Regions from separate parts of the Microbispora sp. H10836 genome, predicted to be linked through region 3. Evidence: riboswitches for the same ligand, from Rfam matches in the RefSeq annotation. Region 3 holds a riboswitch; each other region holds the start of a gene.
What was found. A riboswitch is a leader RNA that binds a small molecule or an ion and turns the genes downstream of it on or off. The one in region 3 is predicted to bind S-adenosylmethionine.

Region 1 (9,663 bases), on a different contig from region 3:
AGCCTTAATTGTGGGAGGGCACTCTTGGCGTGGACGGTGAAGGTCACAGGTGAGTACGCCGCTTGGTTCAGGACGCTCCTCAAGGAGGATCTCGATTCGGCGATCCAAGTCGCTCAGGCCGTCGCCGCACTTCGGGAGGAGGGGCCAGCTGTACCTCGACTACACCAGCGACGAAGAGGAGTGAACATGGCGAAGAGAGTGCCGGGGGACTGGGCCGACCTCGAACGGGAACTTCACGAGGCCGGCGTCTCTCCTTCCGTGATCGAGCAGGGTGCCAGGAAACTCCTCGCGGAGGCACGCGGTCATCAGCTCGCCGAGGCGCGAAAGCAGCTCGGGCTCGGCCAGAGGGACGTCGCGGCTGTCATGGGTCTGAGCGTTGCCCGGGTCTCACAGATCGAGCATGGAGAGGTCACGTCCATCGAGGTCATCGCTCGCTATGTAGAGGCGCTCGGGGCCCGCTTGGACCTGGTCGTCGACTTCGGTGATCGGACGCTGCGCCTGCCCGTCAGCGAGAGGTCGACGGATGCCGCTTGACAGGGGGCCTCTTGGGCGAGACCCCCGACCTCACTTCCCGTCTTCAGCGGCGGCGATTTGACGCAGGGCGTCGACGAGGCGGTCGACGTGCTCCTCGGTCGTGCCGATGCCGATCGAGGCGCGTACGGCGCTCACCGTGCCGTCGGCGCAGCCGGCGTCGTCCCCGCCGAGGAGGTGGCGGACGAACGGGTGGGCGCAGAACTTGCCGTCCCTGACGCCGATGCCGTGGTCGGCCGACAGCGTCTCGGCGACCTCTCTGGCCGTGCGGCCCTCCACGGCGAACGACACGATGCCGACGCGCGGGTGGTCGGGGCCCCACAGGGACAGCTCGCGTACGCCGGGGATCGTGGCGAGCCCGGCGCGCAGGCGGGCGAGCAGCCGCTCCTCCTCGTGGACCAGCGCGATCCAGCCGGTCGTGGTCAGCGCGTCGCAGGCGGCGGCGAGCGCGATGGCGCCGAGCACGTTGGGGGTGCCGGCCTCGTGCCGGCTCTCGGGGTCGTCGCTCCAGTCCACCGTCTCGCCCACGGACCGTACGGCTCCGCCGCCGCGCAGGTACGGATCGGCGTCGGCGAGCCAGTCGGGGCGGCCCACGAGCACCCCGGCGCCGAAGGGGGCGTAGAGCTTGTGCCCGGAGAACGCCACGTAGTCGAGGTCGAGCGCGGCGAGGTTGAGCCCGCGATGGGGGACGAACTGGGCGGCGTCCACGGCGATCCGCGCGCCGTGCCGGTGGGCGACGTGGGCCAGCCCGGCGATCGGCCACAGCTCGCCCGTGACGTTGGAGGCGGCGGTCACGACGAGCAGGGCCGGGCCCTCGATCGCGGCCAGCGCCTCGTCGGCCGCCCGGATCGCCTCGCCGGGGAAGGCGGGCGGCGCGAGCCGTACGGCGTCGGGCCAGGGCAGCAGCGAGGCGTGGTGCTCGGTGTCGAACACGACGACGGTGGTGCCCTCGGGGAGGCTGCGGGCCAGCAGGTTCATCGCGTCGGTCGTGTTGCGCACGAAGATCAGGGCGTCGCCGGGACGGGCGCCGACGAAGGCCCGCACGGTGTGCCTGGCCTGCTCGTACCGCGCGGTGGTGAGCTGTGAGGCGTAGCCCGCGCCCCGGTGGACGCTGGAGTAGGCCGGCAACGCCGCCGCGACGGTGGCGTTCACCGGCTCGAGACAGGGCGCGCTCGCCGCGTAGTCGAGGTTCGCGTACGGCACGAGCCTGCCGCCCCTGACGGGCACCTCCAGGCCGGCGCCCACGACAGCCGGTAGGCGTACGGGCTCGGAGATGCGGGTGACGGCCTGCTGGACGAAGGTGAGTGCGGACAACGCCAAGCCTCCTCGGGTCTGGGACCCCGGCCATGGCGTCGTACGGCGGAGCCCGCGCTTGTCCGGCACACCTCGTGCCGGACCCGGTCCTCACCCGGGGCACCCCGCCGCGAGCGCGAGGGTTGCCGGCCAGCAAGCCGGGGCTTGATGCTGGCACTCATGACCTGAGCGCACTATAACCCGGCATCCGGGCTCGAAGGCAAGCCCGCTGGTGAGAGGCGGATTTGCCGTTATGGTGTGCATTGTGAAGTTTGATCCTTGGAATCCCGAGTTCGTGGCTCACCCGTACGACGCCTACCGCGACCTGCGGGACAACGAGCCGGTCAGCTTCTTCGAGCCGACCGGGCAGTGGCTGGTCGCCCGGCACGCCGACGTGAACGCGCTGCTGCGCGACCGCCGGCTGGGCCGGTCCTACCTGCACGTGGCCACCCATGAGGAGTTCGGCCGGGAGCCCGAGCCGGACTTCCAGAAGCCGTTCTGGCGGGTGATCCGGGCCGGCATGCTCGACGTGGAGCCCCCGGTGCACACGCGGCTGCGCCGCCTGGTGTCCAAGGCCTTCACGCCCCGGATGGTCGAGTCGCTGCGCCCGCGCGTACGCAGGATCGCGACCGAGCTGACCGAGGGACTGGTCGAGCGCGGCGGCGGCGACCTGCTGGCCGAGGTCGCCGAGCCGCTGCCGGTCACCGTGATCGCCGAGATGCTGGGCGTGCCCGAGGCCGACCGCCACCTCCTGCGCCCCTGGTCGGCCGACATCTGCGGGATGTACGAGCTGAACCCGGCCCCGGAGGTCCAGCACACGGCCGTACGCGCCGCGACGGAGTTCGCCGAGTACCTGCGCGGGCTGGCCAGGGCGCGCAGGGACCGGCCGGGCGACGACATGATCTCCGCGCTCGCGCAGGTGGTGGACGACGGCGACCGGCTGACCGAGGACGAGCTGATCGGCACCTGCGTGCTGCTGCTCAACGCCGGGCACGAAGCCACGGTCAACGCCACCGGCAGCGGGTGGTGGGCGCTGTTCCGCAACCCCGGCGAGCTGGAGCGGCTGCGCGCCGACCCCGGCCTGATGCCGACGGCGGTCGAGGAGCTGCTGCGCTACGACACCCCGGCGCAGATGTTCGAGCGGTGGGTGCTCGAGGACATCGAGGTCGGCGGGGTGACGATCCCCCGGGGTGTGGAGATCGCGTTGCTGTTCGGCTCGGCGAACCGGGACCCCGAGGTCTTCGCCGACCCGGACCGCCTGGACATCGGCCGGGCGGACAACCCGCACATCTCGTTCGGTGCCGGCATCCACTTCTGCCTCGGCGCGCCGCTCGCGCGGGTCGAGATGGCGGAGTCCTTCGGCGCGCTGCTGCGCCTCGCCCCCGGCCTGGAGCTCGCCGAGGAGCCGACCTGGAAGCCCAGCTACATCATGCGCGGCCTGGAATCACTGAAGGTCGCCGTCTGACACGCTGACCGTGTGGTGGGTGACCGTCGTGTCGTAGCCGAGCAGGACGGCCCGGGCGGCGGGCTCGACGACGGCGGTGGCGGGATCGTCGCCGGCGAAGCGGCGGATCGCGTCCATCGACTCCCACAGCGTCATGACCTGGATGTCCACCCGGCCGTCGGCGTCCCGCCGCAGCAGGTACGCGCCGCGGTGCCCGTCCACGTCGCGCAGGGAGGGCAGGACCGACGCGGTGAAATGCCGCTCGTAGCGGTCCGCGCCCTCCCGGGTGGCGCTCGCGCGCCAGATTCTCGCGATCATGGTCGCTCCTCTCGATGTCGTGACTGACTGAGCCAGCCGAAGCCGCCGAGGCCGGCCGGGTCGATCAGCTCGGCCTCCTGGGAGGCCCGGCCGAGCGCGCGTACGTAACCCGGGGGATCGGCGGACGCGAGCGCGAGCGGCGGCCGGGCGCCGGTGACCCCCAACTCGCGCAGCGCCTCCCGCTGCGTGGTGAGCGTGGTCGCCTCCGCCCCCGCGCGCTCGCCCGCCGCCGCGCAGGCGTCCAGCGCGACGTGGGCGGTGATGTCGCACGACCCGTCCGGCACGGCGGGCACCAGCGAGCCGTCGCGATATCCGGTGAGCGTGCCGAGCGGGGGCCGCCGTCCGGCCAGATGGGTATAGTCCACGGCGACCGCGGTGCCGTGCGCCAGCCGCGCGATCAACGAGGCCCACGCCTCGTCCCGGGGACGGCCGATCTCGGCGCGCTCCCCGGCGGAGCGCAGCGGCCACCAGCGCTCCAGCCAGGCCAGATCCTCGGGGCCGGGAGCGGGCCCCGGCCGCTCCTCGCCGGTCGCCGGATCCACGAGCACCAGACGTGGGCCGCCGGGCGTCATCTCGGCGATGTCGAGCGGCACGTTGTCCAGCCACTCGTTGGCCACCACCAGGCCGCTGACGCCGTACGGGACCTGCGGCTCCCAGGCGACGCGGGGATCGAGATCGCCGGGCCGGGGGGACAGGTCGACGGCGGTGACCCGCAGCCGCTCCGCGAGGTCCGGCGGCGCGGCGGCGAGCACCCGGGCGGCGAGGAGGCCGTTGCCGCTGCCCATGTCCACGAGGTCGACCGGGCGGGGCCGGCCGAGGGCGGCGTCGACCTGCCGGAGCAGGCGCAGCACGGCCTCGGCGAAGACCGGCGAGGCGTGCACCGATGTCCGGAAATGCCGGTCGGGGCGCTCTCGCAGGTAGAAGCCCCGCTCGCCGTAGAGCGCCCGCCGCATGGCCTCCCGCCAGGTGACTTCCACAGCGCTTCACGGTACCGACACGCCGGGGCCGTGACGAAAAGTAGTCACTTTCGTACTTATGGCTCAACATAGGCCTGTGAGAAATGGGACAAAATCGGACCGTCGGGTTGGGGCGACCGAGGAGTGCCTGCCCGCCTGGGCAACGCCCAGCAGGGCCTGATCTGCCAGACATGACCTGGAGCCGGGTCGGCGGGAGCGCCGCCGCTACGCTGAACCGAGGGGAGGCGTCATGGACACAAGTGACCGCCCGGCGCGGCTCGCCGTGGGAGTGCTCGGCGCGGGACGGGTCGGTTCCGTGCTCGGAGCCGCGCTCATGCTCGCGGGTCATCGGGTGGTGGCGGCCAGCGGTGTGTCCGACGCGTCGGCGCGACGGGCCGCCGACCGCCTCGGCCTGAAGCTCAGCAGGCCGGACGAGGTGATCGCCGAATCCGAGCTCGTGCTGCTCACCGTGCCGGACGACGTGCTGCCCGGCCTCGTGTCCGGCCTCGCCGCCACCGGCGCCGACCTGCGCGGCAAGCTCCTCGTGCACGCGAGCGGCGCGTACGGCCTGGGCGTGCTGGACCCCGCGGCGGAGATGGGCGCGCTGCCCCTCGCGCTGCATCCCGTGATGACGTTCACCGGCAGGAGCGACGACCTGACCCGGCTCAACGGCTGCTCGTTCGGCGTCACCTCGCCCGACCTGCTGCGGCCGGTGGCCGAGGCACTGGTGATCGAGATGGGCGGCGAGCCGGTGTGGATCGCCGACCAGGACCGGCCGCTCTACCATGCCGCCCTGGCCGGCGCCGCGAACCACATGGTGACGCTCGTGGCCGAGTCGCAGGAACTGCTCGCGAAGATCGGCGTGGAGCATCCGGGCCGGATGCTCGCCCCGCTGCTGAGCGCCGCCCTCGACAACGTGCTGCGCCTGGGCATCAGCGGGCTCACCGGGCCCGTGGTGCGCGGCGACGCGGGCACCGTGCGCAAGCACGTCGACGCGCTCATCCTGGCCGCCCCCGAGGCCGCGGACGCGTACGTCGCCCTCGCCAGACTCACCGCCGACCGGGCGCTCGCGGCGGGGCTGCTCAAGCCGGAGACGGCCGAACGCCTGCTGGACGCCCTGGGGGGGAACATATGGACCTGATTGTCGCCGCCGACCGGGCCGGCCTCGTCAAGGCGAGGGACGCGCTCGGCCCCGGAAGGATCGCCCTGGTCCCCACGATGGGGGCGCTCCACGAGGGCCATCGGTCGCTCATCCGGCTGGCGCGAGAGCACGCCGACCACGTGGTGGTGAGCGTGTTCGTCAACCCCCTGCAGTTCGGCCCCGGCGAGGACTTCTCCCGCTACCCCCGTACGTTCGACGCCGACCTCCGGACGTGCGAGGAGGAGGGCGTGGGCGTGGTCTTCGCGCCCTCGGCCGACGACATGTACCTGCCGGACCGCCAGGTGGAGGTCTCGGCGGGCGGCATGGGCGGAGTGGTCGAGGGCGCCTTCCGGCCCGGCCACTTCGACGGCGTGCTGACCGTCGTGCTCAAGCTGTTCAACCTGGTGCGGCCGGACGTCGCGGTCTTCGGGCAGAAGGACGCCCAGCAGCTCGCGCTGATCCGGCGGATGGTGGCCGACCTCGACGTCCCCGTGTCGGTCGTCGGCGCGCCGACCGTGCGGGAGCCCGACGGCCTCGCGCTGTCGAGCCGCAACAGGTATCTGTCCGAGGCCGACCGCCGCACCGCGCTCGCGCTGTCGCGGGCGCTGCGAGCCGGCGCGGCACGGGCCGGAACGGCGGGGCCGGCCGGGATCCTCGACGCCGCGCGGGCCGTGCTGGAGGAGGCCGCCCGGTTCGACCCGCCGCTGCTGCTCGACTACCTGATCCTGGCCGACCCCGCGACGTTCGGGCCGGTCGGCGACGACCACCGGGGTGAGGCCATCCTGGCCGTCGCCGCCAAGGTCGGCACCACCCGTCTCATCGACAACATGGTCCTGACCCTGTAGGGGGCGGCGGCTCAGGCCTCCCCGGCGCGCAGTGTGAACCAGAAGGTGGGCACCGGGTTCGTCCCGGGTGTGATGTCGACCAGCTCCCAGCCGCCGAACCTGGCACGCAGCTCGTCGGCGGTGACGCCGGAGAACGTGTCGTCGAACGCCCCGGGGCCGTACCCGAACATCAGCAGTCGCGCGCCGGGAGCGGCGCGGCGGGTGAGCCCGGCGGCGTAGGCGTCGCGGCGGTGCGGCGGGATGCCGCAGTAGCAGCTCAGGTCGAAGAACAGGTCGAAGGGGCCGGGCGTGTCCAGCTCGTCGAGCCGGGTGGCGTCTCCGTGCAGCAGCCGTACGGCCACTCCCGCCGCGTCGGCCTTCTCCCGAGCCTGCTCGACCGCCCGCTCGACGAGGTCGACGGCCACGACCTCCCAGCCGTGCCGGGCCAGATATACGGCGTTGGTTCCGGTGCCGCAGCCGAGCTCCAGGGCGCGGCCGGGCGGCAGCACACCGTCCCCTTCCCCTTCCCCACGCCCTTCTACCAGTGCGACCAGCTCGGGCGGCGTCACACCGGTGTCCCACGGCGGCTTGCCGGCCCGGTAGTACTCCTCCAGCGCTCGGCGCACGGCCTCCTCCTGGTCGACGTCCCCGCCCGCGTTCGGCCTGCTCATGGCCCCTCCGGATTTTTAGAGTTCAACTCTAGTGACTGACTCTAGAGATATACTCGCGCCGTGGACACCGTCAAGCGGCCGGACAAACGAGCCGAGCGCTCACGCCGCACCCGGGAGAAGGTCATCCAGGCGGCGCGGGAGCTGTTCGTCGCGCAGGGCTACGGGGCGACGAGCCTGCAGGAGGTCGCCGACCGGGCGGGCGTGGCGGTTCAGACGGTCTATTTCGTCTTCGGCAACAAGCGCACGCTGTTCAAGGACGTCGTCGACACGTCCATCGCCGGTGACGCCGAGCCGGTGGCCGTCATGGACCGTGAATGGTTCCGCGCCGCGTGCGCCGAGCCCACCGCGGCCGGCCAGTTGCGCGCCCACGTGCGCGGCACGAGTGAGATCCTCGCCCGGGTCGCCCCGATCATGCCGATGATCGCGTCCGCCGGGGCCGCCGACCCGCAGATCGCCGCGCAATGGCCCGACGGCCCCGATCCGCGCTACACGGTGCAGCACGCCGCGGCCCAGGCGCTGGCGGGCAAGCCCGGCGCCCGCCCCGACGTCTCCGTCGCGATGGCGGCGGATCTGCTGTTCTGCCTGCTGAGCCCGCAGCTGTACCTGCTCTTCGTCCAGGACCGCGGCTGGTCGCCGGACCGGTGGGAGGAATGGGCCTACGCCACTCTGGCCGCCCAGATCTGCACGGGTCCTGCGACAAGCACGGGCCCCGCGGCGAGTCCCCTGTAGGAGGGGCCGGGGCGGCACCATCGCACGGGGGGCGTTATCGTCATTATGACGAAAGGGGATCCCCTCATGGTGGCGCTCGCACGCAGACTCACCGCCCCCGCACCCGGCTGGACCGTCGAGGCCGACGCCGTCGTGATCGGGTCCGGCATCGCCGGCCTCACCGTGGCGCTGCGCCACGTCGAACTCGACCCCCGGGCGCGGGTGCTCGTGGTCACCAAGGACGTGCTGTCGGCCGGGTCCACCCGCTGGGCACAGGGCGGCATCGCCGCCGTCCTCGACCCCGAGGACACCCCCGACGAGCACCTGAGGGACACGCTCGTCGCCGGGGTCGGCCTGTGCGACGAGGAGGCCGTACGCGTCCTGGTGACCGAGGGCCCCGACGCGCTGAAGCGGCTGATGAGCCACGGCGCCGAGTTCGATCGCGGCACCGACGGCGAGCTCCAGCTCACCCGCGAGGGCGGCCACCGCCGCAACCGGATCGTGCACGCGGGCGGCGACGCGACCGGCGCCGAGGTGCAGCGCGCTCTGGTCGAGGCCGTGCTGGCCGAGCCCCGCATCGAGGTCATCGAGCACGCCCTCGCCCTCGATCTCCTCCTCGACGCCGAGGGTCACGCCTGCGGCGTCACGCTCCACGTGATGGGAGAGGGCGCCCGCGACGGCGTCGGCGCCGTACGGGCCGGGGCCGTAGTGCTGGCCAGCGGCGGCATGGGCCAGATCTACGCGGCCACCACCAACCCCGTCGTGTCCACCGGAGACGGTGTGGCGCTGGCCCTGCGGGCCGGCGCGGTGGTCAGGGACATCGAGTTCGTGCAGTTCCACCCCACGGTCCTGTGGCTGGGGGAGGGCTCGACCGGCCAGCAGCCCCTCGTCTCCGAGGCCGTGCGCGGCGAGGGCGCCGTGCTGATCGACTCGAACGGCGAGCGTTTCATGCGGGGCGTGCACGAGCTGGCCGACCTCGCGCCCCGCGACGTGGTCGCCAAGGCGATCATGCGCCAGATGGCGCGGACCGGCGCCGACCACGTCTACCTCGACGCCACCCACTTCGGAGAGGACAAGTGGCGGACCAGGTTCCCCACGATCCTCGCCGTCTGCCGCGAGCACGGCATCGACCCCGTCACCGAGCCCATCCCCGTAGCCCCGGCCGCCCACTACGCGAGCGGCGGCGTAGGCACCGACCTGTACGGCAGGACCAGCGTGCCCGGTCTGTACGCCTGCGGGGAGGTGGCCTGCACGGGCGTGCACGGCGCCAACCGGCTGGCCTCCAACTCCCTTCTGGAAGGGCTCGTCTACGGCGAGCGGATCGCCGCCGATCTGGCCGCGAAGAAGCTCACCCCGCGCGAGCCCGCGCGAGACGATCGGCCCGAGGGCCTCGTCGACCCGCGTACGCGGCCGAGGGTCCAGAGCCACATGAGCCGGGGCGCCGGGGTGCTGCGCAGCGACCGGAGCCTCGCGCAGGTCGCCCGCGCGCTGTCGGACGCCCGCTGGACGCCGGTCGCGGTCGAGCCCTGCACCGAGTCGTGGGAGGCGACCAACCTCCTCACGGTGGCCTCCGCGCTGGTCGCCGCGGCGGCCGTGCGCGAGGAGACCCGCGGCTCGCACTGGCGGGAGGACCACCCCGACCGCGACGACGCCCGCTGGCGGGCGCACATCGACATCGCCCTGACGGCGGAGGGACTGACCTTGACGCACACACCTCACGAGGAACCGCGGACCGAGCTGGACAAGGCCGGCCTCGACCCGGACGCCGTGCTCGGTC
Region 2 (9,663 bases), on a different contig from region 3:
GGTGGCGATGCCGGCGGTGACGCCGACCGCGTTGGCCTCGCTGATGACGGCCGCCCCGGCCGGGCCGTGGTGGTCGCTGAGCACCGCCATCATCACGTACAGGGCCGTCGAACCGCAGCCGCCGGCGAGGGTGAAACCGGCGAGCGTGAGCGGAAGCGAGTGCCCGAACGCGACGAGGAGCACCCCGGCGTTCATCCCGGCCAGGCCGCCCCAGATGACGACACGACGCCCGAGTCGCCTGGTCAGCGTGGGAAGGGCCAGCCCGCCAGCGATGCCGCCGAGCGCCATCCCGGTGCCGTGCAGCCCGGCGACGGCCTGGGACACGCCGAGTTCGGCGCGCAGGAGCGGCACGGCGGCCGACAGGCCGTACAGGTAGGTGGCGAAGGTGGCGAGCTGCAGGTAGATCAACCAGGTGGGGCCGTCCCTGGTGACCTTTATGTTCCGGTCCAAAACCAGGCAAGGTTAGCGCAACGATGACAAAGCCGTGGTTTCAGTGCAGCGCGGCGAGCTGGTCCTCGAACCAGCGCTGGGGCGGCAGGGCGGTGGCGGCCTCCCGCAGCCGCAGGCCGCGCGTGAGACGCTCCTGCTCCGGCAGCGTCAGCGCCTCATGCAGCGCCGCCGCCGTGCCGGACACGTCGTACGGGTTGACCAGCAGCGAGTCGGCCCCCAGCTCGGCCGCCGCGCCCGCCTCGCGCGACAGCACCAGCGCGCACCGGGGCGACAGGATCGGGCCCTCCTTGGCCACCAGGTTCATGCCGTCCCTGATCGGGTTGACGAGCAGGACGTCGGCCAGCCGGTAGGCGGCCAGGGAGCGCGGGTAGTCGTCGTTGACGTTGAGGATGAGCGGGTCCCAGTCCTCGGTGGCGTACTCGTCCTCGATCTCCTTCGCGCAGCGCTGCACGGCCGCCGTGTATTCGCGGTACTCGGGCAGGTCGTGCCGGGAGGGGTAGGCGAACGCCAGGTGGACGACCCGGCCGTGCCACTCGGGATGGGTGGCCAGGAACTCCTGGTAGGCCCGCAGGCCGCGCACGATGTTCTTGGACAGCTCGGTGCGGTCGATGCGCACGATCAGCCTGCGGTCGCCCACGAGGTCCCTGATCACGGTCATGTGCGACTCGACGTCCGGCTCGGCCGCCCGGGCCCGCAGCGCCTCGCCGTTCACCCCGAGCGGGTGGACGCCGATCCTGGTGATCCGCCCGTCGTAGGTCACCGTACGGGCGGCGTGGTCCACCCGGGCCCCGAGCAGCGCTTCGCAGCAGTCCATGAAGGAGCGGGCCCAGCGCGCGGTGAGGAATCCCGCGTGGTCGGCGCCGAGGATGCCGGTCAGCACCTCCGCCGCGACGTCCTCGGGCAGCAGCGCGAAGTATTCGGGCGGTGCCCAGGGCGTGTGGGAGAAGTGGCCGATGCGCAGGTCGGGCCGGTCGACCCGGAGCATCGCCGGGGTCAGCGTCAGGTGGTAGTCCTGCACCATGACGCGCGCCCGGGGCGCCGCCTCCTCGGCCAGGGCCAGCGCGAAGGCGCCGTTGTAGGTGCGGTACGACTCCCACTCGCGCCGGAACCGCGTGCCGAACTCGGGGGAGAAGGGCGTGTTGTACAGCAGGTGGTTGACGAACCAGAGGGTCGAGTTGGCCACGGCGTTGTAGGCCCGGTGGAAGACTGCGGGCGGGATGTCCAGCATGCGGATCGGCCCCGTCTCGAAGGCCCGGTCGAGCCGGCCGCCGGGCGCCTGACGCACCGCGCCCCGGTCGCCGTCCGACAGCGCCGCGCAGACCCACAGGACGCCGGTGTCCCTGACCACCTCGGACAGACCTGAGACCAGGCCCCCGCCGCCCCTGCGCATGGTCAGGCCGCCGTCCTCCGACAGGGTGAAGGACACCGGGCCCCTGTTGGACGCGATAAGAACGGTGCTGCTCATCTGGGTTGTCCCTCGATCAGAGCGGGCGCGCATGCCGGAAGATTAATAAAAGCCGACCTCCGTCAATAGGATGTCAACCGATCGCGGAAGGGCTGGATACGGCATGGCACTGGACGACACGACCGAGGACCTGGCCCGATCGGCTGCCCAGGGGGACCATCGCGCGCTCGGTGAGCTGCTGCGGCGCATCGAGCCCGACGTGCTGCGGCACTGCGAGAGGCTTCTACCGTATCGGCAGGACGCGGAGGAGGCCGCGCAGGACACGCTGCTCGCCGTGGCACGCAACATCGGCAGGTTCGAGGGGCGCGCCAAGTTCAGCACCTGGCTGCACATCGTGACCGTGAACTGTGCCAGGACCACCTACCGCTCGCTGAAGCGGCGCTCGTCGGAGCAGGCGGAGGAGCTGCCCGATCAGCGGCCCGATCCCCGGCGGGTGAGCGTCATCGCCGGGTCGCGGCTCGATCTGCTCGACGCGATGGAGGCGCTGGAGGCCGAGCGGCCCGACCTCGCCCAGGCGCTCGTGCTGCGCGACATCTGCCAGCTCGACTATTCGCAGGTCGCCGACCAGCTGAAGATCCCCCTCGGGACGGTCAAGTCCCGTATCCACCAGGCGCGCAAGTACGTGCAGAACGCCCTCGGCGAAGCATACGGCTGATACGAATCGTCTCGTTATGTGAGACAGCGGAACGGACACCGAGGACGCCGGGGTACAGTGCTAGAGACCTTTCTCGGAAAGGTTCCACAACTGAACATGCTCATCCAGAGGGGTGGAGGGACCGGCCCTGCGAAGCCCCGGCAACCTCCCCGGTGTCGAACTCGTGTCCACGAGGCCCGGCCGGGACAGGTGCCAATTCCGGCTCGCGGCCAGGGTGGTCGCGAGCGAAGATGAGGGAAAGGCCTCGCTTCATGGCGCACACCAGCACTGCCGCTAACACCGCCGCGAACACCGTCGAGTTCGGCCCCGCCACCGGTCTTTCGTGTCGCGAATGCGGCGCTCTTTATGAACTCGGTCCGATTTTCGCCTGTACGGAGTGTTTCGGCCCCCTTGAGGTGGCGTACGAATTCGGCGAGATCCGCCGGGAGGACATCTCGTCCGGCCCGGCGAACATCTGGCGGTACCGCTCCCTGCTCCCCGTCCCCGCCGACGTGGCGGCCAAGCCCAACCTCCAGCCCGGCTGGACCAAGCTCGTGAAGGCCGACAGGCTGGCGGCCGAGCTGGGGCTGCGGTCGCTGCACGTCAAGGACGACTCCGGCAACCCCACCCACTCCTTCAAGGACCGGGTCGTCTCGATCGCGCTGGAGGCCGCGCGCAACTTCGGCTTCCACACCCTGTCGTGCTCCTCCACCGGCAACCTCGCCGGCGCGGTGAGTGCGGCCGCCGCCCGGGCCGGCCTCGACTCCTGCGTGTTCATCCCCGCCGACCTGGAGCCGGCCAAGGTCGTCATGGCCGCGGTGTACGGCGGCCGGCTGGTCGCCATCGACGGCAACTACGACGAGGTCAACCGCTTCTGCTCCGAGCTCATCGGCGACGAGCTGGGCGAGAAGTGGGGCTTCGTCAACGTCAACCTCCGGCCCTTCTACGCCGAGGGCTCCAAGACGCTCGCGTACGAGATCGCCGAGCAGCTCGGCTGGCGGCTGCCCGACCAGATCGTCATCCCGGTGGCCTCAGGCTCGCAGCTGACCAAGGTCGACAAGGGCTTCCGCGAGCTGATCAAGCTGGGCCTGGTAGAGGACCGGCCGTACCGGATCTTCGGTGCGCAGGCCGAGGGCTGCTCGCCGGTCTCCCAGGCCTTCAAGTCCGGGCAGGACGTCGTGCAGCCGGTCAGGCCGAACACCATCGCCAAGTCGCTGGCGATCGGCAACCCGGCGGACGGGCCGTACGTGCTCGACATCGCCCGGCGGACGGGCGGCGCGGTGGAGGACGTGAACGACCAGGAGGTCGTCGAGGCGATCCGCCTGCTGGCCAGGACCGAGGGCGTCTTCGCCGAGACGGCGGGCGGCGTCACGGTCGGCGTGCTGCGCAAGCTGGTGCGCGAGGGGCGCCTCGACCCCGACGCCGAGACCGTGGTGCTGAACACCGGTGACGGGCTCAAGACGCTCGACGCGGTGGCCGAGCACGCCCGCCCCACCGCCGTCATCCGTCCCTCTCTCGACGCGTTCCGTGCGGCATTCGCCAACTGAAAGCGTTTCACAAGGCCCATCGGCAGCAACGAAAGCGAGCGAACAATGAGCGTTTCCGTGCGGATTCCGACGATTCTCCGGACGTACACCAACGGAGCCGCGGAGGTGAGCGGGGAGGGGGGAACGCTCCGCGAGGTCCTGCAGAAGCTGGACGCGGACTACCCGGGCATCGGCGGACGCATCCTGGACGAAACGGGTAAGATTCGGCGTTTTGTCAACGTCTACGTCGGGGAAGAGGATGTCCGATTCGCCGACGGTCTGGACACCGCCACACCGGACGGGGTGCAGATTTCGGTCATCCCCGCCGTCGCCGGAGGCTGAGCCGCCGCACCGGCGCCGAGCACCTGAAGTGCACTTCTATCGCGAAGAAGTCGGGCGGTGCTATGGCAAAAGGTGTAGCTCTCAACTATTCAACAGCAAAGTGAAAATTCTTCGGTCCCGCTTTGAGCGAACGCCAAGTAGTAGTTTGCGGATTGACTCTGTTGTCCTACGCCTTGACACGGGTATGGTCGAGGACGATCGACAAAACCGGGGGCTTCTTGGTGGTCCCCAGCCCAGCAAGAGGAGTCGGAAGTGGCGCAGGGCACCGTCAAATGGTTTAACGCGGACAAGGGCTACGGCTTCATCGCGGTAGACGGTGGGAAGGACGTGTTCGTCCATTACTCGGCAATCATGATGGACGGCTACAAGGCCCTCGAGCAGGGTCAGCGGGTTGAGTTCGACATCACGCAGGGTCAGAAGGGCCCCCAGGCGGAGGCCGTACGGGCCGTCTGATCCCGTCATCGACCATCGGAAGGCCCGGCTCGCGACCCCCGCGGGCCGGGCCTTCCGATGCGTGCCCGCTGCGCGCGTCGGGACGATCCGTGTCTCCCGCTTCACCGTCGGGGCGCTCACTTCCGCCGGGGTCGTGCCGGAGGCGCGCCAGGGGCACAGCCCTCGTCGTTCGGGAGTTCGTTCCTCACTCCCTCTCCTCAGTCCAGACCGGCGGCGCGCCCCTCCGGCTCGCTCGGTGTTCCCCGCTTCGCGCTGTTCTGGACATACCGTCCAAGCTGGTCAGGGTGGCTTCCGCTTGCACTCTCGGGGGGAGAGTGCTAAATACTTGTTTGGCACTCTGAGGTCGAGAGTGACAACAACCGGGATCGGGGCGATGGGGCCCGCGCAGGGATAGCGGGCTCAAGCCGTCGCGGGCGTCGGCTCGGTCCGTTGAAGACACCCTGCTACTGGGAGGTCTAGCCTAATGGCAGCCAAGATGATCGCGTTTGACGAGGACGCCCGGCGCGGTCTCGAGCGCGGTATGAACCAGCTCGCCGACGCCGTGAAGGTGACCCTCGGCCCGAAGGGCCGCAACGTCGTGCTGGAGAAGAAGTGGGGCGCCCCCACGATCACCAACGACGGTGTCTCCATCGCCAAGGAGATCGAGCTCGAGGACCCGTGGGAGAAGATCGGCGCCGAGCTGGTCAAGGAAGTCGCGAAGAAGACCGACGACGTCGCCGGTGACGGCACGACGACGGCTACCGTGCTCGCTCAGGCGCTGGTCCGCGAGGGTCTGCGCAACGTGGCCGCCGGCGCCAACCCGATGGCGCTGAAGAAGGGCATCGAGGCCGCCGTCGAGCGCGTCAGCGAGGAGCTGTCGAAGCTCGCCAAGGACGTGGAGACCAAGGAGCAGATCGCCTCCACCGCCTCCATCTCTGCGGCCGACACCGAGATCGGCTCCCTCATCGCCGAGGCGATGGACAAGGTGGGCAAGGAAGGCGTCATCACCGTCGAGGAGAGCAACACCTTCGGCCTGGAGCTGGAGCTCACCGAGGGTATGCGCTTCGACAAGGGCTACGTGTCCGGCTACTTCGTGACCGACCCCGAGCGCATGGAGGCGGTCTTCGAGGACCCGTACATCCTGATCGTCAACTCCAAGGTATCGGCGAACAAGGACCTCCTGCCGCTGCTCGACAAGGTCGTGCAGTCCGGCAAGCCGCTGGTCATCATCGCCGAGGACGTCGAGGGCGAGGCCCTGGCGACCCTGGTCGTCAACAAGATCCGCGGCCTGTTCAAGTCCGTGGCCGTCAAGGCCCCCGGCTTCGGCGACCGCCGCAAGGCCATGCTGGGCGACATCGCCACCCTCACCGGTGGCCAGGTCATCAGCGAGGAGGTCGGTCTCAAGCTCGAGAACGCCACCCTCGACCTGCTCGGCCGCGCCCGCAAGGTCGTCGTGACCAAGGACGAGACCACGATCGTCGACGGCGCCGGTGACGCCGAGCAGATCGCCGGCCGGGTCAACGAGATCCGCGCCGAGATCGAGCGCACCGACTCCGACTACGACCGCGAGAAGCTCCAGGAGCGCCTCGCCAAGCTGGCCGGCGGCGTGGCCGTCATCAAGGCCGGCGCGGCCACCGAGGTCGAGCTCAAGGAGCGCAAGCACCGCATCGAGGACGCCGTCCGCAACGCCAAGGCCGCGGTCGAGGAGGGCATCGTCCCCGGCGGTGGCGTGGCCCTGCTGCAGGCCGGCGCCAACGCGTTCGACAAGCTCGAGGTCAACGGTGACGAGGCCACCGGTGCCGCGATCGTCCGCAAGGCTCTCGAGGAGCCGCTGAAGCAGATCGCCGTCAACGCCGGCCTCGAGGGCGGCGTCGTGGTGGAGAAGGTCCGGCACCTCCCGGCTGGTGAGGGCCTCAACGCCGCGACCGGCGAGTACGTCAACATGTTCGAGTCCGGCATCATCGACCCGGCCAAGGTTACCCGCTCGGCGCTGCAGAACGCGGCGTCCATCGCGGCGCTGTTCCTGACCACCGAGGCCGTCATCGCCGAGAAGCCCGAGAAGGAGAAGGCCCCCGCCATGCCCGGCGGCGGCGACATGGACTTCTGATCCATCAGCCTGCTTCGTCTCAACGGAAGGGCGGTTCCCCACGGGGGAACCGCCCTTTCCCGTGTCCGCCCGCCGCGGCGTCAGGCCAGGCGCCTGACCCAGCGGCCGCAGTCGGTCTGCGGCGCGTATCCCGCCGCCGTCCAGGCGTGGTGCGCCAGGTCGTTGTCGTGCAGGACCATCGCGTCCGCGCGGAACGCGCCGAACTCACGGAAGCGCTCCTCGGCGGCCCGGATCAGCCGCGAGCCGATGCCCATGCGCCGGTGGGCCGGGTCGACGGCGAGCCGGTAGAGGTGGGCGCGCCAGCCGTCCCAGCCGGCGATGAGCGTGCCGACCATCCGGCCGCCGATCTCGGCGATCAGCAGCGCCTCGGGATCGCGCTCGATCAGGGCCACGACCTTGGCGGCGTCGTCGTGCCTGTCGGTGTTCTCCGCGGCCTCCCGCCAGAACCGCAGGACGGCCTCGACGTCCTCCAGGGCGCCGTTGCGGACTCGTACGTCGGGCGCGCTCATCGCAGCTCCTCGGGCAGGTCGCGGCTGTGCAGGATGGACAGTGACGTCACGGCCCGGGTGAGGACCACGTAGAGGCGGGCGAGACCGCGCTTCTCGGCCTCCGCGATGGCGGCGGGCTCGGTGACGACCACATGGTCGTACTCCAGACCCTTGGCGAGGGTCGCCGGCACCAGCAGCACCCGGTCGTCGCCCGTCGAGTCGGGGCCGAGCACCGCGTGCGGCACTCCTGCGGACTCCAGGGCCGCCGTGAGGGCCGGTACGTCCGCGTCCGCGGCGATGACGCCGATCGACCCCTCCTGCGCGAGAGCCTGCCGTACGGCCCCGGGTAGGGCGGCGGCGACGTCGGGCTCGCGGCGCACGGACAGGGAGCCCGCGCCGGGGCGCAGCGAGCGCGGCGGGGCCAGCTCCGGCGCGATGGAGGGCAGCAGCCGCGCCGCGAAGTCGAGGATCTCGCGGGGCACGCGGAAGCCGAGCGTGAGCTCGGTGACCTCGCCCGACGGCTGGCCGAGGTGGTCGAGCACGGTCTTCCACGAGCGTGCCGACCAGGGTGTGGTGCCCTGCGCGAGGTCGCCGAGCACGGTCGCCGAGCCCGTGCGGCAGCGGCGGCCGAGCGCGCGCAACTGCATCGCCGACAGGTCCTGCGCCTCGTCCACCACGAGATGCCCGTGGGACGGCGTCCGCTCGATCAGGTCGCCGAGCTCGTCGAGCAGGGCCGCGTCGGCGGCCGTCCACTTGGCCGACCGATGCGACTTGTACGGCTTGCGCCACAGGATGAGCTGCTGTTCCTCGGGTGAGAGATCCGACCGGGCCGCTCTGGCGAGGAACTCCGGGTCCGACAGCAACCGGAACAGCACCTGCTCGGGAGCGAGCTTCGGCCAGACGGCGTCCAGCACGGCCTTGACCGGTTTCGAACGGGCCACCGCGTCCTGCACCCGGTCGTCGGGCGACTCGCCGCGCCGTTCCATCTGGACGAGCACGGCGTGGGCGAGCCGCTGGGCCAGGGTGGCGCGGCCCGGGCCGTACCTCGTCGTGCCGCGCAATGAGGCGACGATCTCGCGGACCTCGTGGTCGGGCACCCGGTAGCGGTTGATGCCCTTGGTGATCAGCACCCCCTCGACCGGCTTGGTGACGTGCAGCCACAGGGCCCGCTTCACCACCTCGGCCATGCGTGCGTCGCCCTTCACAGCCGCCGCCGCCGGGTCCTCCGGGTGGGCGTGGTCGCCCAGGACGCCGGCCACCGTCGTCTGGTCGACCTTTACCTCGCCCAGTGCGGGCAGCACCGAGGAGATGTAGGCGAGGAAGGCGCGGTTGGGCCCGACGATCGTGACGCCCGAGCGCGACAGCTTCTCACGGTGGGTGAACAGCAGGTAGGCCGCGCGGTGCAGGCCCACGGCCGTCTTGCCGGTGCCCGGCGCGCCCTGCACGCAGACGGTCACGCCGAGGTCCGCGCGGACGATCTCGTCCTGGTCGGGCTGGATCGTCGCGACGATGTCCCGCATCGGGCCGGTGCGGGGCCGCTCGATCTCCTCAGTCAGCAGCCTGCTCTGCCCGAGCGCCCTGCCGTCGAGCGGCTCGTCCTCGTACGCCGTGAGGTCGCCGCCCTGGTAGCCGAACCTGCGGCGCAGCCGGACACTCATGGGGTCGGCGGGGCTCGCCTGGTAGAAGGCGCGTGAGATCGGGGCGCGCCAGTCGATCACGAGCGGCCGGCTGCTCTCGTCGTGGACGTGCCTGCGTCCCACGTAGACCGTGCCGGGCAGGTCGTCGCCGGGCGCGCGGTCCAACCGGCCGAAGAACAGCGGCGCGTCGGGATGGTCGGCCAGGGCGGCCACTCTCTGGTCGAGCAGGCCCTGCAGGACCTGTTGCGACACCCAGTCGCCGGCGGCGTCCGCCGACAGCGACTGCGCGTGCTCACGCATCGCGCGCAGCGCGGCGCGGGAGGCCGCCAGATGGGCGCGCTCGTCTTCGAGCACATTTCCGGGCATGCGAAAACTCCTCCGGACATGACGAGGACAGGACTGGTGGAAGCGGGAAACACAAGAGCTTAGCGACGGACCCCGCGATGCCGAAACGGTATTTCTCACGCGTGTCGCCGTTTCCCGGGGCGGGTATCTGTACCCGGGTGACGCGCACCGTGGTTCCTCCAGCGATCCAGGCGGCGGCGAGCCTGCTGCTCGCCACGCTGTGGGGGTTCGCGGTCT
Region 3 (9,663 bases):
CCCGGTCGAGCCGCCGGTAGCAGGCGACGGCCCGCTCGGCGGCGCCGTACGCCTCGTCGCCGGAGGACATCACGGCCGTCATGTGCAGGGCCTGTCCGAGGTCCGGCAGGACGTCGGTGCCGCCGGCGGCGTCGAGGAGCGCCACCGCCCGGCGGAGCAGATCGAGCCCCTCCCCGGTCTCGCCGAGGCGGCACCTGGCCAGACCGGCCAGCACCAGGCACCACCCGGCCCGCGCGGCCGCGCCCTCCTCCTCCGGCAGTCGCCGCGCGACATCGGCGGCGCGCAGGGCCACACCGGCCGCGTTCTCGTCGTCGCCGATCTCGGCGAGCCCGTCGACGGCGGCCTCGAGAAGAGCGGCGAGAGCGGGCCTGGCGTCGGCGTCGACCAGGACGGCCTGTTCGAGAAGCCCGATCGCCTCCCGGGCGAACGCCAGCGACCCGGCCGTGTCCCCGGCCCGGTCGCGGGTCCTCGCCGCCGAGGTCAGGGCCCTGCGGAGGTCCGCGCGTACGGCGGTGCGGCCTTCGGCGAGGAGCGCGAGGTAGAGCCCCACGGCCCGTTCGTACGCCCCGGACGCGCCGGCCAGGTCGCCGAGACCGGTGAGCAGCTCGCCGAGGGCCCCCGAGGCACGGGCCAGGAGATCGCGATACTGGGGATCCTCCGCCGCGAGATCGTCGTACGTCTCCGCCGCCTGGCGCAGGCGCGCGGCCGCGTCCTCCGGCTCGCCCAGACGGGACAGCGCGTGCCCGGCGTCCTCGTACGCCTGCGCCAGGAAGTGACGGAGCCCGGGATGCCCCGCCACGACGAGGCCCTCCAGCATCGCCACCGCGCGCAGGCTCGCGGGCGCCGCCTCGGCGGACCGGCCGGCGCGGTTGAGTGCCGAGCCGAGCCTGCCCACGCTGAGCGCGAGCTCCCCGGTCATGGGTTCCTGGGTCACCTCCCGAAGGGCCACGACGACCCGCAGCACCTCGGCCTCGTCGTCGGGCCGGCCCCGCAGGCACAGCGCGCCGGCGAGGTCGCTCAGCGAGAGCGCCAGCCGGTCCGGTCCGCCGGCCGGGACGACGGCCAGGCCCGCGGTGATCCCGGCGAGCGCGTTCAGCGCCCGGGAGATCTCGGGCCGATGCTCCGCCGTGCCCTCCAGCCGGTCGTACTCCCCGGCCAGGTCGGCCGCCGTGCAGCCCTCGTACGTCTCCCCGGCGGGGGCGTCGTCGCGTACGGGGCCGGTCAGGCCGGCGGCGCGCAGCCGGGCCTCGTCGGCGGCCTGACCGCGGCCGAGCGCGGCCAGCGCGTCGCCGAGCCGCCGCAGCGCCTCGGCGAGGTCGCCCCCGAACCGCCCGGGGCCGCGCGCGTGCAGGCGTTCGCGTACGGCGACCGCCCGCGTGGCGGCGTCGAGCGCCTCGACGGGCCGCGCGCAGGCGAGCAGGTAGCCGGCGAGGTCGCACAGCAACACGCCCAGCTCGGGGAGGTGGGGGTCGTGGTCGTCTCCGGCGATCGGTTCGAGCAGAGCGGCGCCCCGGCGAGCGAGCCGTACGGCCTCGCCGGGACGGCCGAGCTGTGCGTGGCACCAGGCGAGCCGGTCCAGGCAGAAGGCGCGCAGCCCCGGCACCTCGGGCATCGCGGCGAGGAGGGACGCCCCGCGCTCGGCCGCCTCCGCCGCCTCCCGCAGACGAGGGGTGCCGGTCAGCGAACCGGCCAGGTCGGCGAGGGCCTCCGCCAGCTCGACCCCCGGCTCCTCGCGGGCCTCGAACACCTCGACCCGGATCGCGTTCGCGTACGCTGCCTCCTCGGCGCGCCCGCTCCGCGTGGCGTAGTCGGAGGCCGCCCGCGCCGACGCCAGCAGGTCGGGCTCGACGGCCGCCGGGTCCAGGAGCCACAGCCGGTGGCGGATGGTCAGGGCGCGGTCGGCCGCCGCCCAGGCCTCGTCGAGCTCGCCGAGCCCGGCGTGGTAGCCGGAGAGGTTGCCGAGCGCGATTGCCAGTTCCCGCAGGTGCTTGCGCTCCTCCACGACCAGCCGGTCGTAGATCCCGACCGACCGCCGGGCGGCTTCGCGCGCTTGCTCGGCCAAGCCGAGCGGCGCTAGGTGCGCGCCGAGGCTGTTGAGCGCGTTGGCCAGCTCGTGCGGCTCGTCGGCCCGCTCGTAGAGGGCGACGGCCTGCTGCGCCGCCGTCACGGCCTCCTCATACAGCCCCAGCGGCCGGAGCTTGTTGGCGAGGTTGTTCCAGGCGCCCGCGACGTTCGGCCGATGGCGGGGGTCCTCCTCGCACAGCTCCTGCCACCGTCCGAGCGCGTCGCGGGCCGCCCGCTCGGCCTCCTCGTGGCGATCGGCGCCCGCCAGACTGCTGCCGAGATGGCCCATGGCCAGGGCGATCGTCTCGCGGTCGCCGGACTTCTCCGCCGCGGACACCGCACGCTCCGCCCAGCGCAGCGCGGACTCGTGCCGGCCGCACGTGAAGTCCACCTCGGCGAGGCGGCCGAGGAGCCGCGCGTATGAGGCGGCCCAGTCCGAGTCCGCTGCCGCCAGCAGCTTGAACAGGCGCGCCGCCACCGTCAGGACGGACGCCGCCTCGCTGAGCAGGCCCTCGGCGAAGAGGACCTCCGCCAGCCGGTACAGCTCCGGCGCGAACCCCTCACGGAAGTCCTCGCTGCCCGGCACCGCGGCGAGGTAGGCGTCCTTCGCCTCTGTCAGCCGGCCGTGCTCCAGCAGCCGCCTGCCGTACGTCCACCGGGTCAGCGACCGGGTCATCTGCTGGTCGTCATCCAGCCGGCCCGCCATCTCCACGGCCTCCGCCGCCGCCGTGAGCGCCTCGTCATGACGACCGAGCTGTGACAGGGGATCGGAGACGAGGTTCAGGGCCAAGGCGAGCTGTGTCAGGTGTCCGACATGCTCATCGGCGATCCGGCGCAGGCGGGCCACCGCTTGGAGACAATCGTCCACGGCCTCGTCCACCCGGTCGAGCCACAGCAAGGCGCTCGCCCGGTCGCGCAGCAGCATCGCGACCTGGAACCCGCAGTCGGCGTCCGGCAACGTCGGCAGGAGCGTCCGTGCGCAGGTGAGGCCTGTGTCGCAGACCGTAAGCACCTCAGCGTGCTCCCCGCACCGCAGGAGAAGGTCGGACTGCTCGTGACAAGTGAGCAGGATGTCCACGGCGAAACGCGGGTTGTCCACCAGGCAGTGCTGGTAGTACTCGAGAGCCTGCCGCTTCGCGGCGGCCGCCTCGCCGATGCGCCCGAGTGCGGCCAGGTTGGTGCCGCAGTCCCGGATGGCCCGCGCGTACATGCCCTGACGGTGGAAGTCGTCGGCGGCGTGGGGCCGGAGCACGGCGGCGCATTCCTCGGCGAGCTCCAGCGCCTCCGCATGCCGGCCCTGACCGGCCAGTATCCAGGCCAGCATGCCGAGCGCGTTGGCGAAGTCCGCGAGACGCGACTCGCTCTGCGGCCGGACCAGCTCGACGACGATCCGGCGGGCGAGGATCAGGTCGTCCACGCGGCCAAGGCGGTCGAACTCCTCGCCGAGGCGAATCACCTCGTCGGTCACCGCGTACAGGAGCTCCTCGGCGTCGTCGCTGCCGGGGATCGGCTCGACGTCGGGGGCGCGGGCCGCCAGCGTCTCGATCGACCGGCGCACCTCGGCGTCGAGCAGGTGGGGAGCCAGAGCGCCGAGCCTGGCGCAGGCGTCGAGGAGTTCCATCTACTGGTCTTTCGGGGGGAGGAAGCCGGATAACTGAGATGTAAGGGGTAGGGATCACGACCCTAAGTGGCTGCTGTGAATCAAGTCCACAGAGTTTTGTCACGGTCCAGTGACGGTCGTCCGACGCGCGAGGCCGTACCGGCTGGGAACGCTGGGCCGGATGAACACGACGCGGGCGGCCGCGCCCGCGATTCCGGCGGCCCGGGCGCCATGGCAGGTGTCGCAGCCGAGAGCCGTGTAAAGGCAGGTGCGCCGGTCGTTCCAGTCCGTGCCGACAGCCCTCGACCTGCTGATCCACGGCCCTCCCGGGTTGCGGCAGACCTCGTCCCGGGCCTCGCCGGTCATCACGCAGGGCCGCCGGGGCAGCCGGGTGACGACGACCGGGTCGCCGTCGGCGAGGGGTTCCCCGGTATGGGTGCCGATCGGGGTCAGCAGCCCCGCCGTCCAGCGCAGGACGGCCGGCTGGCCGAAGCGGCGGGCGACCTCCAGCACGAGGCTCTCCTGGGCTCCCACCGCGACCATCGACTGCTCGGCCCAGGCGAACTCCGGATGGTGGCATGCGGCGTCGGTCCGCAGGCGCAGGCCGCGCTCGTGCAGGTCGTCGAGCAGCCGCCTGTGCGCGTCCAGATTGTGGGCCAGGCGTCCCGGCAGGCCGCCCGGGTTCCAGCCCGTCAGCACGTGCGCGACCTCGCCCAGAGGGTGCGGAATCTCGTCGGTGTCCGGCCCGCCGACCGCGGGGCCCACCCGCAGGATGTGGTCGTCCAGCGTGAGGCGGAGCACGGCGCCGGTCCAGGCGGCGGCGATGTCGGGCTGCTCGTCCGGGCGTTCTGCGACGAACAGATCGGCCAGGTCGCGCTCGGGGGCGCCGGGCCGGTGCACGTGCCACCGCAGCTTGCAGTGCGGGCACTGAGCGTAGTACACGCCGGGGAACGCCTCGATGACAGGCTCGCGCGGCCCGATGTTCATGCCGTTGTAGAAGACGCCGCAGCCGGGGCAGTGGGTGCGGCGCAGGGCGTAGGGATCGTTCGGGACGGGCATCACGCACCTCCGGGGCCTGGGACCCCGGTGGCCCGACCGGCCCCGGTGATCCGCCGTTCTCCGCGCGCCACGCGCGGAGCGGGTCGTCACCCGGGGCACCCGCAGCGGGCGGGATGCCGTCCAGCGAGCCGGGGCTTGGCGCTGGAACTCGTGACCCAGGCCGGGACATTAACGACGTACGCGTTGATGGTCAACATCTGGCCAGAAACCGGACTGCCGTGCCGGCATCCGGTCCGGGTCACGAGGCCGATCGCGCCCCTGGACGTTCGTCGGCCGGCAACCTCGCCTCACCGCGCAAGGTGCTCTCCAGGGAAGACCTGGCCGCTGCCGGTCCCGGCAGGGGCAAGCGCGGATCTCCCTGCCCACGGGTAAGGGGGTCCGGAACCACAAGGACCCTCATGACCGCGTCCTGGCACATCTACGGCACCGCCGCCGTCTGTTCGCGGCGGACGTGCTCGCGGCCCTCGGCTTCACCGTCCGTCGCGGAGACGACCTCCTTCGGGCCTGCCTCGGGTGCTGACAGGAGGCTTGTAGGGTGCGGTGCGTGACCGGTGAGACCGATCTGCCCACGCTGCTGACCACGATGCGCCCGCGGCTCAACCCTGGCCGCTACGTGTTCACCACGGTCGACGGCGACGTCCCGCCGGGCGTCAGGCCCGTCGTCACGGTCGCCGAGGAGGAGGGCCTCACACTGGTCCTGCCGCAGCGGGACGCCGACGCGGCAGGACTGACGTACGACTACGTGACGGGCTGGATCACGCTGCGCGTCCACTCGGCACTCGAAGCCGTCGGCCTGACCGCCGCCTTCGCGCAGGCACTCGCCGCCGCGGGCCTGAGCTGCAACGTCGTCGCCGGATTCCACCACGACCACCTCTTCGTGCCGTACGAGCGCGTCGGCGAGGCGGTCGAGGTGCTGGAGGACCTCGCCCGGCGGTCCGCCTGACGACTCACCGGCGGGACCGCGCCCTCCCTGCAGGCGGTCGCAGCATGGGCACCCGTAGCGGAGCACCGGCCAAGCCCGCCCGCGCCCCCAAGGACCCCGAAGCCGCCCCGCCCGGCCTGTTCTGAACCGGTAGCGGCTCTCCCCGACAGCGGTCATAGTTCGAGTGCGCCTCGGCGCATCCGCAGGAACCAGAGCGATTGCCTTGACCAGCAGTATCGGTGAGGGGCAGGGACACTCCTCCCTGCCCACCCGGCGCTGCGAAAGGAGCGAAGGGATGTCAGACCTTCCCCAGGTGATCACCACGAGGGGCAGTGACCGTTACCACGCCGGCGAGGAATGCCCCATGTGGCTGGCCGGCCGGCTCGGCAGCGAAAGCCAGGGCAACCGCCTGCACAACGTCCTGCGGATGTCCGAAGCGGAGGCCCGAGCCGACGGCTGGACGCCCTGTCCCGGCTGTGTCGGCACCGGACACATGTGAGCTGTTAAGCGAGAGGAGTACCTTCTCGGCCTTTTCCCTTCCTGGAGAGGCCGGGATTCCAAGGGCTCGCGAGCGGAGGTAGCCTGCGTGGGTTTCGCTGACACAGAAAGGTCTTTTACGGCACCTTCCTGAGGCCGCCGGATCAGCTCTGTCCCGTGGGTATGCCGCAACCGATGGGAGCCCCCAGCGCCGACGTTCCCGGCTGGCGTGACCTCGCCCAGCATGATCAAGATGAAAGCGCAACACGGTCACGGACTTGATTCCGGTTGGGTCGATATCGGTTTTCCGGCGCCTTTGCCGCTGTGACGTCTTTTATCGGCATAGTAGTTTGCGTTCATGTTCAGCCCATTTGCTGCATGCCGGGCAGCCGCTCTGCGGCCCACGGTCGTCTGGGCGGCCGTCGCCGGGGTCATCGCCGCCGGGTCGCCGATCGCGCTGGGCTCATCTCCCGCGTACGCACGGGATCCGGGCTCCTCCGCCAACGCCGTCATCGTCTGGGACCGGAACGCTCAGACCGCGATCTGGGACATCGCCGGTCAGCAGCCGCAGGTCCAGGCGCGTAGCTTCGCGATGGTGCACGGAGCGGTCTACGACGCGGTGAACGCGATCGCCGGTGCTCCCTACCAGCCATACCTGGTCGCACCGGCCGCCGATGGCACCGAGTCGACGGACGCGGCCGTCGCGACCGCGGGCTACCTGGTGCTGCACGCGCTGTTTCCCGACCAGCAGGCGAGATTGAAGGCCCAGTACGATGAGTCGCTGGGCGCGATACCCGACGGCGCCGCGAAACAGCGTGGAATCAGCGTGGGCACGCAGGCGGCCGATGCGATGATCGCAGCGCGACGGAACGACGGAGCGTTCGGCGACCAGACCTGGCCCGTGGGCACCCGCCCTGGTCAGTGGCGGCCGGCGCCGCCCGCGTTCGCCTCGGACGGGGCCTGGGTCGGTCACCTCAAGCCGTTCCTCATCCCGAGGGCGTCCATGTTCCGTACGTCCGGCCCGCCGGCGCTCACCAGCCGCCGGTACGCCCGGGACTTCAACGAGGTCAAGACGGTCGGCTCGGCGACCAGCACGGTCAGGACGGCCGACCAGACGAAGGCCGCGATCTGGTGGCACGACCGGCATCTGGCCGAGTGGGAGATCAAGCGCCAGCTCGCGACGCAGCAGCGACTGAACACCCTTCAGACGGCGCGGATGTTCGCGATGGTCGACCTGGCCGAGGCCGACGCCACAATCGCCTGTTACAACGAGAAGGCGGCGTGGAACTTCTGGCGGCCGGTCACCGCGATCCGGCTGGCCGACACGGACGGCAATCCGGAGACGTCCGCCGACCCCGAGTGGACGCCGTTGCTCGTCACGCCGCCGCACCCCGACTACACGTCCGGGCACACCTGTTTCACCGCGGCGAGCATGTCGGCGCTGAGGTACTTCTTCGGACGGGATGACATCCCCTTCAGCGGCTACAGCGCCGACTCGGGTACGACCAGGTATTTCCGCGGTTTCTCCCAGGCGCTCGCCGAGGTCGTCGAGGCCCGAGTCTGGGGCGGCATCCACACCCGTACGGCGGACGTGCAGGGCGCGAAGATCGGTGCGCAGGTCACCGCCTACATGGTCACGCACTATTTCAAGCAGAGGCCGAGGAGCCGGTAGAGCCCACCATGCGGGAGACTCCTGCGGCCAGGAGATGCGTCTTCTTCGACGTCGACGGCACTCTTATCGATGCCCTGCACAACCAGCGGCGAGTTTGGGCGGCATGGGCGGTGCGGTTCGGCCTGGATCCCGAGGATGTCTATCGCGTCGCGCAGCGGACCCGGCCGGTGGAGACCTTCGCTCTCGTCGCGCCGGACCGGGATCCGCGTGCTTGCCTGGCCGCGCTGCACGAACTGGAGGACGAGGACGTGCGGTCCGGCGTCTACACGGCTTTCGATGGCGCGTCGGCGTTGCTGCATGCCCTGCCGCCGGGCTCGTGGGCGCTGGTGACGTCGAACTACGCCCACCGGATTTGTGGGCGCTTCGCCCGCACAGGGTTGCCCGTACCCGAGGTCATCGTGGACGCGGCGGCGGTCGAGCAGGGCAAGCCCTCTCCCGGCCCCTATCTGCTTGCCGCCGAGCGGGTCGGCGCCACCCCAGGGCAGTGCCTTGCCGTGGAGGACGCTCCTTCCGGCGTACAGGCCGGCCTCCGGGCCGGGATGACCGTGTGGAACGTCAACGTGCCCGTCGCCGTCGATGGTGCGCATCGTCATTTCAGGAACCTGCGGGACGCTGCGGACGACATCCTGGCATTTGCCACAGGCGAGAAGTGGACCCGACTGCACGGACTCAACCCGCCTGAAGCGCGGCCGGGGCCGGGCGGAGCTACGGCGATCCGCCCGGCCTTGGTGGTGATTCATTAAGGTCACGGGCAGTTGCCGATGTCGCTTTCGGCGGAGGCCAGGACGACGTTGGTCTTGGCCAGCCCGAGGGCGTCGACGGTGACGTGGACCGCGTTGACGGTCAGGCCGTTGTCGGGCGTGGTGAATGGAATCTGCTCGTTGAGGACGAGCTTGACGACACCGACGTTGACCGTGGTGTTCGGTTGGACATTGGTGGGTTCTGCGATGACCACCGTGTTGCCGACCTTGAGAGAGGCGATCGTGGTGGTTCCGGTGGAGCCGTCGCAGGTGGTGGTGGAGCTGGATTTGATGGCCCCGACGGTGATCACCGGGATGCCGGTGATTCCGATGGTGGTGTCGTCGATGGAGGCGGTGGCCACGGACTTGCCGGGGAACTCAGTGGTGGCGACCTTGGCGCACAGGGCGTGCGCGCTGATCAGTCCGCTGAGGGTGGCGGTGCAGGGCACCGAGGTGGCGCCGGTCGAAGTGGTGGAGATGGGGCCGGTGTCGGGGGTGCGGGCGATGTTGACCAGTTGGATGCCGGCCAGGGCGGCGCTGGCGGTCAGGCCGTAGGCCCGTCCGGTCAGCCGCTGCGGCGTGACGGTGACTTGTTCGTCGCTGCACGGTGAGGTGACGGAGTTGTTGTTGGCGTCGCCGCCGTAGGTGGCGGTCCACCGGTAGGTGCCGGCCGCGCCGATGGTCACGTTGCCGGATGCGGCGGTGCCGCTGCCGGACAGGTCGTCGGTGCGGGTGGCGATCGGCGTAGTGCAGTCGGTGTCGCCGGGGGCGTACAGCTTGAACGTCACGGTACCGGTGGGGTGGAACCCGCCGGAGATGGTGGCGGTGTCGGACACGGCGCCACCGGCCGGTACGGACCCCGATGGGGTGGTGGCGATGCCCGGGGTGGCCTTGACGACCACGACCTCTTCATCGCCGCACTCGGAGGTGACCGGGTTGTTGGCGTCATCGCCGCTGTAGGAGGCCACCCACCGGTAGGTACCCACCCCGCCCGCGGCGATGTTCCCGGACGCGGCGGTGCCGCTGCCCGACACCGTCCCGGTACGCGTCTCGATGGGCGTCGCACAGTCGGTGTCACCAGGCCCGAACAGCTCGAACGTGACGGTGCCCGTCGGATGGAACCCACCGG

Region 1: another riboswitch for S-adenosylmethionine. It lies ahead of HHX30_RS39130 (aminotransferase class V-fold PLP-dependent enzyme); the one in region 3 lies ahead of HHX30_RS33080 (ACT domain-containing protein).
Region 2: another riboswitch for S-adenosylmethionine. It lies ahead of thrC (threonine synthase); the one in region 3 lies ahead of HHX30_RS33080 (ACT domain-containing protein).

Annotation. Positions count from the first base shown of each region.
Region 1 is NZ_JABBWU010000038.1:11,077-20,739, reverse strand. It holds gene HHX30_RS39135 (helix-turn-helix transcriptional regulator) at 25-534, shown strand; gene HHX30_RS39130 (aminotransferase class V-fold PLP-dependent enzyme) at 565-1,845, opposite strand; SAM riboswitch class IV at 1,895-2,010, opposite strand; gene HHX30_RS39125 (cytochrome P450) at 2,090-3,289, shown strand; gene HHX30_RS39120 (antibiotic biosynthesis monooxygenase) at 3,269-3,586, opposite strand; gene HHX30_RS39115 (SAM-dependent methyltransferase) at 3,583-4,563, opposite strand; gene HHX30_RS39110 (Rossmann-like and DUF2520 domain-containing protein) at 4,793-5,683, shown strand; gene panC (pantoate--beta-alanine ligase) at 5,674-6,528, shown strand; gene HHX30_RS39100 (cyclopropane-fatty-acyl-phospholipid synthase family protein) at 6,540-7,178, opposite strand; gene HHX30_RS39095 (TetR/AcrR family transcriptional regulator) at 7,239-7,907, shown strand; gene HHX30_RS39090 (L-aspartate oxidase) at 7,974-9,663, shown strand, end outside.
Region 2 is NZ_JABBWU010000021.1:130,554-140,216, reverse strand. It holds gene HHX30_RS31720 (sugar MFS transporter) at 1-450, opposite strand, end outside; gene HHX30_RS31715 (trehalose-6-phosphate synthase) at 491-1,915, opposite strand; gene HHX30_RS31710 (RNA polymerase sigma factor) at 2,019-2,570, shown strand; SAM riboswitch class I at 2,668-2,807, shown strand; gene thrC (threonine synthase) at 2,822-4,096, shown strand; gene HHX30_RS31700 (MoaD/ThiS family protein) at 4,142-4,417, shown strand; gene HHX30_RS31695 (cold-shock protein) at 4,670-4,870, shown strand; gene groL (chaperonin GroEL) at 5,334-6,956, shown strand; gene HHX30_RS31685 (GNAT family N-acetyltransferase) at 7,037-7,465, opposite strand; gene HHX30_RS31680 (AAA family ATPase) at 7,462-9,447, opposite strand; gene HHX30_RS31675 (hypothetical protein) at 9,597-9,663, shown strand, end outside.
Region 3 is NZ_JABBWU010000023.1:121,718-131,380, reverse strand. It holds gene HHX30_RS33090 (tetratricopeptide repeat protein) at 1-3,685, opposite strand, end outside; gene HHX30_RS33085 (DUF3293 domain-containing protein) at 3,785-4,723, opposite strand; SAM riboswitch class IV at 4,771-4,879, opposite strand; SAM riboswitch class IV at 4,960-5,078, shown strand; gene HHX30_RS33080 (ACT domain-containing protein) at 5,268-5,666, shown strand; gene HHX30_RS33075 (hypothetical protein) at 5,941-6,144, shown strand; gene HHX30_RS33070 (vanadium-dependent haloperoxidase) at 6,481-7,794, shown strand; gene HHX30_RS33065 (HAD-IA family hydrolase) at 7,803-8,537, shown strand; gene HHX30_RS42955 (vWA domain-containing protein) at 8,540-9,663, opposite strand, start outside.